Regions from separate parts of the Jeotgalibaca sp. A127 genome, predicted to be linked through region 2. Evidence: a T-box and tRNA genes for the amino acid it is inferred to sense, from the RefSeq annotation. Region 2 holds a T-box; the other holds one or more tRNA genes.
The links. The T-box of region 2 lies ahead of leuS (leucine--tRNA ligase). A T-box ahead of a tRNA ligase gene usually reads a tRNA of that ligase, here a tRNA-Leu.
Positions count from the first base shown of each region.

Region 1: it encodes a tRNA-Leu, which carries the amino acid that the T-box ahead of leuS (leucine--tRNA ligase) is inferred to sense. The anticodon was not compared.

Region 1 is NZ_JBQPRC010000006.1:397-4,249, reverse strand. Features, by position in the region: gene ACTVAI_RS07405 (NAD-dependent epimerase/dehydratase family protein) at 1-759, shown strand, start outside; gene ACTVAI_RS07400 (hypothetical protein) at 848-1,156, shown strand; TPP riboswitch at 1,215-1,317, shown strand; gene thiT (energy-coupled thiamine transporter ThiT) at 1,388-1,963, shown strand; tRNA gene ACTVAI_RS07390 (tRNA-Leu) at 2,053-2,135, shown strand; gene ACTVAI_RS07385 (hypothetical protein) at 2,313-2,510, opposite strand; gene ACTVAI_RS07380 (SprT family protein) at 2,529-2,981, opposite strand; partial or broken gene ACTVAI_RS07375 (RNA-guided endonuclease TnpB family protein) at 3,126-3,853, opposite strand, start outside.
Region 2 is NZ_JBQPRC010000004.1:225,483-229,335, reverse strand. Features, by position in the region: gene ACTVAI_RS06680 (LysM peptidoglycan-binding domain-containing protein) at 1-1,267, shown strand, start outside; T-box leader at 1,315-1,510, shown strand; gene leuS (leucine--tRNA ligase) at 1,576-3,853, shown strand, end outside.

The sequences.
Region 1 (3,853 bases), on a different contig from region 2:
GGGAATATAGGGACCGTATTAACCGAATATTTAAAACCAAATCATGAACTAACTTTAGTTGATGTCGAATTTACTAATTTGTCTGATACATTACTCGAAGGACTCATTTATTTGGATATCGATTTAGTCAAACCAGAAAATTGGAATGACTTGTTGACTGATATTGAGTACGTTATCCATTTGGCCGGTGATCCTAGTCCTGAAGCAGATTTTTACGGTACCTTACTCGATTTAAATTATAAAGTTCCCCATAATTTATTCGAAGCGGCTATAAAAAGCAACGTTAAACGCATTATTTTTGCCAGCTCTGTGCACGCAATTATGGGATATCCTAAAAATGTTCAAGTAAAAACATCAGATTATCCAAAACCGGCAGATGCATATGGTGTTTCAAAAGTATACATGGAAGCATTGGCTAGTTTCCATGCCTATACTTCCAAGCAAGAAGCGATTGGAATCAGAATTGGCGGTTTTGATAGTAAAATTGAACCCGGTGTAACAGATATGGACGGACTTGCCATATATTTGTCCAAAAGAGACATGTGCCATCTAATCGATTGCTGCCTGGAAGCCGAATTGGCTGAACCTTTCTTATTGGTCAATGGCGTCTCGAACAATCGCTTCCCGCGCATGGATATTTCCCAGGCGCATTTTGACATTGGCTATACACCTAAAGATGATGCCTTCAAAATGCTTCAAGATGGTGTATTGGATTTCAAGGAAGAAGATTCAGTCGACATGGAACCGGGCGAAGAATAAGATGGAAGGTTCCTTTCTGACGTTGCGGCAAGGCAACTTTATTTGTTATACTAGCAAATAAATACATTAGAAAAGGAATGAGATTTTTTTGGCAAAGAAAAAAGGATCTAACATCCAACGAAAAAATATCCAAACGAAAACATCTATTATCCACCCTTCTGTGGGTAATTATAAAAAAGAGACAGAAACTAAACAAACTGAACACGTTAATTCGTATACATTCTCAACAATCGGGATGTTCGCTGGCTTGATCATCGGTTATTTATTTAATGAAATAAATTGGGGCTTTGGAATCGGGTTATTTACAGGTGCCCTCATCGACTTTATTATCAATTTCCGCAAGAAAAAAAATTTCGAGGAAAAATTTAATCGTACATTAGAAAATAGTACAGATTAAACGATTGTGTTGCATTGTTTTATCGGCTATGGTAAGCTATATACAATTGAATAGGACACTTATCACAAAGGGGAGCCGGAAACGGCTGAGATTGAATGAGAATTCTAACCCTCTGAACCTGTTTCGTTAATGCGAGCGTAGGGATTGTGTGAGTTGAGAACACGTTAATAATTGTTTTCTCCTCCTTTGTAGTAGGTTAGTTCCATTCTACAATAAGGAGGAGATTTTTTTATGTCAAAAAATTTAAATGTCTGGATTGAAGCCACAATAATGGCAGCCTTAGCTACGGCGTTATCGTTCGTCCCACTAGAGATTGGTCCGAGCTTCACTATTACAGTTGGCCAGCCTGTACTAATCTTATATGCCCTACGTCGTGGCTTTGTTCCCGGTATGGTAGCAAGTTTTCTATGGGGAATCATGCATATTTTTGTCGCAAATGCAGACATCCTGACTCCTCTGCAAGGTTTTATTGAATATTTTGTTGCATTCGGATTCAGTGGGTTTGCCGGAATTTGGTCCAGCAAAACACAAAAAATGATGCAGTCAGATGATAAATTTCGCGCTAGCCTATATATAGTTCTCGCTTCTGTTGTCGGAACCGCAGCTCGATTCTTCTGGCATACAATCGCTGGTTATTATTTCTGGGGGCAATACGCACCAGAAGGATGGAGCCCTTGGTTTTATTCAATCGTTATGAATGGTGCCAGTGCCTTTGCTACAGCTACTTTTACAGTCGTTGTATTGTTGGTCATTGTTCGCACCACGCCTACTTTATTCCTGCCTAAAACGAAGAAACTAGGCTATTAATAAATTTTCCGTGTTCCAACAAACTATCGTTGGAACACGTTTTTTTGTGTTGACAAAAATCGTTTTCAGACCTATACTGAAATAGTTGCGCGGTCATGGCGGAATGGCAGACGCGCCAGCTTGAGGGGCTGGTGGGGGCAACCCCGTGGAGGTTCAAGTCCTCTTGGCCGCATACGATAAATTATTAAAGCCACCTAATCGGGTGGCTTTTTTTGTATAAATAATTGTTTGCGAAAACAAAACTGTTAGAAAAAAATTGCAGTGTAAGTAAAAAAATGCACAACTATTTGGATTTTACAGAGTCTTGTACAGACTGTTATCAAAACCTGTTCCTGGTTTCTTTGTTACCTTAGGTCTTTAATTCCTTCTCGATCAAATCTATTGCTATTTCGAAAGCCGTTATTCGCCGTTTAGCCAAAGTAATTTGTGATTTGTATCTTTCGCTATTTTCTTTCGCTTTTAGTGTCTTCAACGTTTCCCTCAATTTATGTAATATCGAAGCAATTTGTCTTTTTGCTTCGAGCAGCTCTTCTTTGGAATAGTCCATCCTCTTCATCCCCATGTTTCACATTATTTTCAAAGTCAACTTTCCTTTGCATCGTCCACATACATATTTAGCGGTATTTATTTTCTTTTTCCTTGGGATCATTTGCCCACAATCTGAACACATATAATGAAGCAATTTTTCTTTTTCAAGTTCAGAGCGTAAATCCTTCACGTAGCGACTACCACCTGTCGCAGCTAATAACTGCTTAAAATCTTGATCCCTATGACGATAACCTTTCCCTTCCAAATGTAAATGGTAATGACAAAGTTCGTGCTTTATAACAGAAATTAACTCTTCTCTTCCATATAATTCCCAAACCCTTTTATTGAAATCGAGATTATGACTACGTAATAGATAGCGCCCCCCGGTCGTTTTCAAACGTGGGTTGAAAGTTGCTTGGTGTAAAAACGGACGGGAAAAATATTTTAAGGAAATATCCTCAACTAGTTGTTGTAACATCATTTGATTCATGCTTCATTCAGCCTTTCTAAATCCCAGGTGAACTACTCGGGCATGAATGCCCGAGCTTCTGGGAACAACGCTGCCTTACCCGATGGGTTTCCAACGGGCAGCGGGTACGTCTCTTGACCAGAGCCAGTCCCTGGCTCGTGCCGTTTACCGTCCGGCGGACGCTTTGGCAAGGATATTCCTTGCGGCATTGATATCCCGGTCGTGATGCGCGTGGCATCCCGGACAGGTCCATTCGCGGATGTGGAGCGGCTTCTTTCCGTCCGGACGCCCGCAGGCAGAACAATCCTGGCTCGTGTAAGACGCGTTAACCAGGACCAGGTTCTTTCCATACCACGCGCACTTGTATGCCAGCATGGACTTGATTATCGCCCAGCTGGCGTCCGCGATGGAGCGGGAAAGTTTCCGGTTCTTCATCATGTTTTGGGTGCGTAAATCCTCCAGGACGATAGTGTCGTAGTTTTGGACGAGGTGGGTCGTGTACTTGTGCAGATAATCGTTGCGCTGATTCCGGATTTTGCGGTTGTACTTCGCGACCATCTCTTTCGCCTTCTGGACGTTGCGGAAGGACGACAGTTCCAACTCTTCTCCGGTCGTTTCCTTATGCGCTTCCATCTTTTCCAAAGCAAGCCGACGGCGGCGGGCTAATTTTCGTTCCCACGTTCGTTTCTTTTTGGCCAGGGAGCGTTCGAAGTGTTTGTTATTAAGCTTTGTTCCATCAGAATGGATAGCTAGATGTGTGAGACCCAAGTCAATACCAATGGATTTTTCGGTGAGGGGCAGCTTCTTCATCTCTTCCTCCACCAGGATTGAGGCGGTATATTTGCCGGTCGATTCTTTCCGGATGACGGCACTCTTGATTTTTCCGCGGATGC
Region 2 (3,853 bases):
TTCAGTTGTTCAATTGATGGAATGGAACCAATTAAACAGCGCCACTATTTTTCCGGGTATGTCTTTGAAAGTAAGCACAGTCCCAGCTCCAACTCCAGTTACCGATACTAAAACTGAAACGCAAACACCAACAACGCCTGCACCAACTAACGGTGGAACATATACAGTTAAATCAGGGGATTCTTTATGGAAAATAAGTCAGGCATATAATGTGACTGTAGCGCAGCTGAAAAATTGGAATGGATTGAAGAGTGATTTTATCCATCCGGGACAAGGACTTAAAGTTTCCAATCAAGCAACGTCGACTAAACCGGCGACTGGGCAAGAAACAGTCAAACCTATAGTTAGTGGGTCAGATTATACCGTGAAAAAAGGTGACACACTTTTCCAAATTGCAAGTAACTTGGGGGTAACTGTCGCTGAACTAAAATCAGTGAACAACTTACAATCAGATGTGATTTATCCTGGCCAACAATTGAAAGCTACGAAAATAAATACTATTCCAGCAACGCAGGATAATGTGCCTGCCCCTAAAGAAGAAAAAAGCAAACAATCCTATACAGTTCAAAAGGGTGACTCTTTATTCAAGATTGCTTCTCAGTTTGGAGTGACCGTGGCAGAATTGAAGAAGACAAACAATTTATCAACGGATATTATCTATCCAGGACAAACTTTAGTTACCGGTAAAACGACCACTACAGTTACTGAAACGGATAATAAGACTGTAACGCCCGTGACGCCGCCTGTTCAAAAAGAAACAACGACTTCCAGTTACACGGTTAAAAATGGAGATACCCTTTATAAAATTGCTTCTCAACTGGAATTGACTGTCTCACAGTTAAAAAGTGTCAATCAGTTAAGTTCAGACATCATTTATCCAGGTCAAGTACTGTTTTCTAATAAAGCTACCGTTGTGGAGCAGCAACCCGTGGAAACTGCAGTAAGTGGACAAAACTATACGGTTAAACAGGGAGATACTTTATATAAAGTAGCCACAAATGCCGGCGTCAGTGTTGCACAAATAAAAGAGTGGAACAATCTATCTTCCGATATTATTTTTGTAGGACAAGGCTTGGTGTTGAAGGCTAATACCCCAGTAATAGAAAAAGCTGAGAAGGCAGTTTCGACAACCAGTTATGCAGTTAAATCTGGAGATACACTTTATACTATCGCTCGCATCAACGGTATCTCTGTAACACAACTGATGGAATGGAACGATATTACGAGCAATACAATCTATCCAGGCCAAAATCTACGGGTCAAGTAAGGGTTCTTGAAAATACCTGCTTCATCTGCTAAAATAAGGCAAATAATAAAAAAACTGTGAATAGGATTAGTAGGAGATTGATTCCTGTAGAGAGTGCATGGACGGTGAAAATGCATGGATGACATTTTTGAACTCACCTATAAGTTGTAATGCTGAATTTTTTGAGTAAGCATTACCGTCTCGTCGCGTTATTGGCATGAAGAGAACTAATTATAGGTGGTACCACGAAAATTCGTCCTATAGACTTTCCAAAGGGGGAAGTCTATAGGTTTTTTTATTGAGAAAATGATCACTAAAGGAGAATAGTCATGTCTTATAATCACAATACGATTGAAAAAAAATGGCAAAAATATTGGGAGGCTAATGAAACATTCAAAACGGAACAGCCCTCAGAAAAACCAAAATACTATATTTTGGATATGTTTCCTTATCCTTCTGGACAGGGTTTGCATGTAGGGCATCCTGAAGGCTACACTGCCACAGATATTGTCGCTCGGATGAAACGTGCGCAAGGTTTTAATGTTCTTCATCCAATGGGATGGGATGCATTTGGTTTGCCAGCGGAACAATATGCATTGGATACAGGAAATGATCCTGCCGAGTTTACAGCGCATAATATCAAAACGTTCAAACGTCAAATTCAATCACTAGGTTTCAGTTATGATTGGAATCGTGAAATTAATACGACAGATCCAGATTACTATAAATGGACCCAATGGATTTTTACTAAACTTTATGAAAAAGGTTTGGCTTATGAAGCAGAAGTTTCCGTTAACTGGTGTCCAGCATTGGGAACCGTTTTGGCGAATGAAGAAGTTGTTGATGGCGTGAGCGAACGTGGGGGCCACCCAGTATATCGTAAACCAATGCGTCAATGGATGCTTAAAATTACTGCCTACGCAGAGCGTTTGCTGGAAGATTTGGAACTTGTAGACTGGCCAGATAGCATTAAAGATATGCAACGTAACTGGATTGGACGTTCTGAAGGTTCGAATGTCACATTCAAAATTAAGGACACTGACAAGGAATTCACTGTTTTCACAACACGTCCGGATACATTGTTTGGAGCAACTTATGCGGTCATGGCACCAGAACTACCACTGGTTCAAGAAATTATGAGCCCAGAACAAGCGGCGGAAGTGAAAGCCTATGTTGATTCCATTGCAACAAAAAGTGATTTGGATCGTACAGACTTGGCAAAAGAAAAAACAGGAGTATTTACCGGAGCTTACGCAATCAATCCTGTAAACGGAAAAGAAATGCCTATCTGGATTTCTGATTATGTTCTATCTACTTATGGTACTGGAGCGATTATGGCTGTTCCCGCACATGACCAACGTGACTATGAATTTGCAACAAAATTCGGATTGGAAATCATTGCGGTTTTGGAAGGTGGCAATGTTTCTGAACAAGCATTTGTAGGTGATGGTCCACATATCAACTCTGAATTTTTGAATGGATTGGATAAAGAAACGGCAATTAGCCAAATGAATGAATGGTTAGTAAAAGAAGGCGTAGGGGAATCCGTAGTTTCTTACCGTCTGCGTGACTGGCTATTTGCCCGTCAACGTTATTGGGGTGAGCCAATTCCTGTTATTCACTGGGAAGATGGAACAACGACAACTGTTCCTGAAGAAGAATTGCCATTGCTACTTCCAAAAACGGATAAAATCAAGCCAAGTGGTACGGGGGAATCTCCGTTGGCAAACATTTCTGATTGGGTTAATGTCACCGATCCAGAAACAGGTTTGAAAGGTCGTCGTGATACAAATACGATGCCTCAATGGGCAGGTAGCTCATGGTACTTCTTGCGTTTCATGGACCCACACAACGAAGAGGCGTTGGTTGGAGAAGATGCGATGGAATACTGGCAAAATGTTGATTTGTATATTGGTGGAGCAGAGCACGCGGTACTTCACTTGTTGTACGCGCGTTTCTGGCATAAATTCCTTTATGACCTAGGCATCGTAAAAACAAAAGAACCCTTCCAAAAATTGTTCAACCAAGGGATGATTCTGGGTGAAAACAACGAAAAAATGTCTAAATCTAAAGGGAACGTAGTAAATCCTGATGATATCGTGGAAGCATATGGTGCAGATACGTTACGTCTATATGAAATGTTTATGGGACCACTGGATGCAAGTACAGCTTGGAGCGAAAAAGGGATTGAAGCAAGCCGTCGTTTCCTGGATCGGGCATGGCGTTTAATCATCGATGAAGAAGGCAATGTTCGTGACCGCATTACTAAAGTGAACCGTGGCGAACTGGATAAGGTTTACCACCAAACCATTAAAAAAGTAACGGAAGACTATGAACAATTGCACTTTAATACTGCCATTTCACAAATGATGATTTTTGTTAACGAAGCAAACAAAGTAGATGCTTTACCGATTGAATATATCGAAGGGTTTGTTCAAGTTCTGGCACCAATTGCACCACATATGACGGAAGAAATCTGGAAGAAATTGGGGCACACAACGAGTGTAACAAAAGCTGATTGGCCGACTTATGACGAAAAGTACTTGGTTGAAGATGAGGTTGAAGTTGTATTTCAGGTAAATGGTAAAGTGAAAGCACGCCGCAACG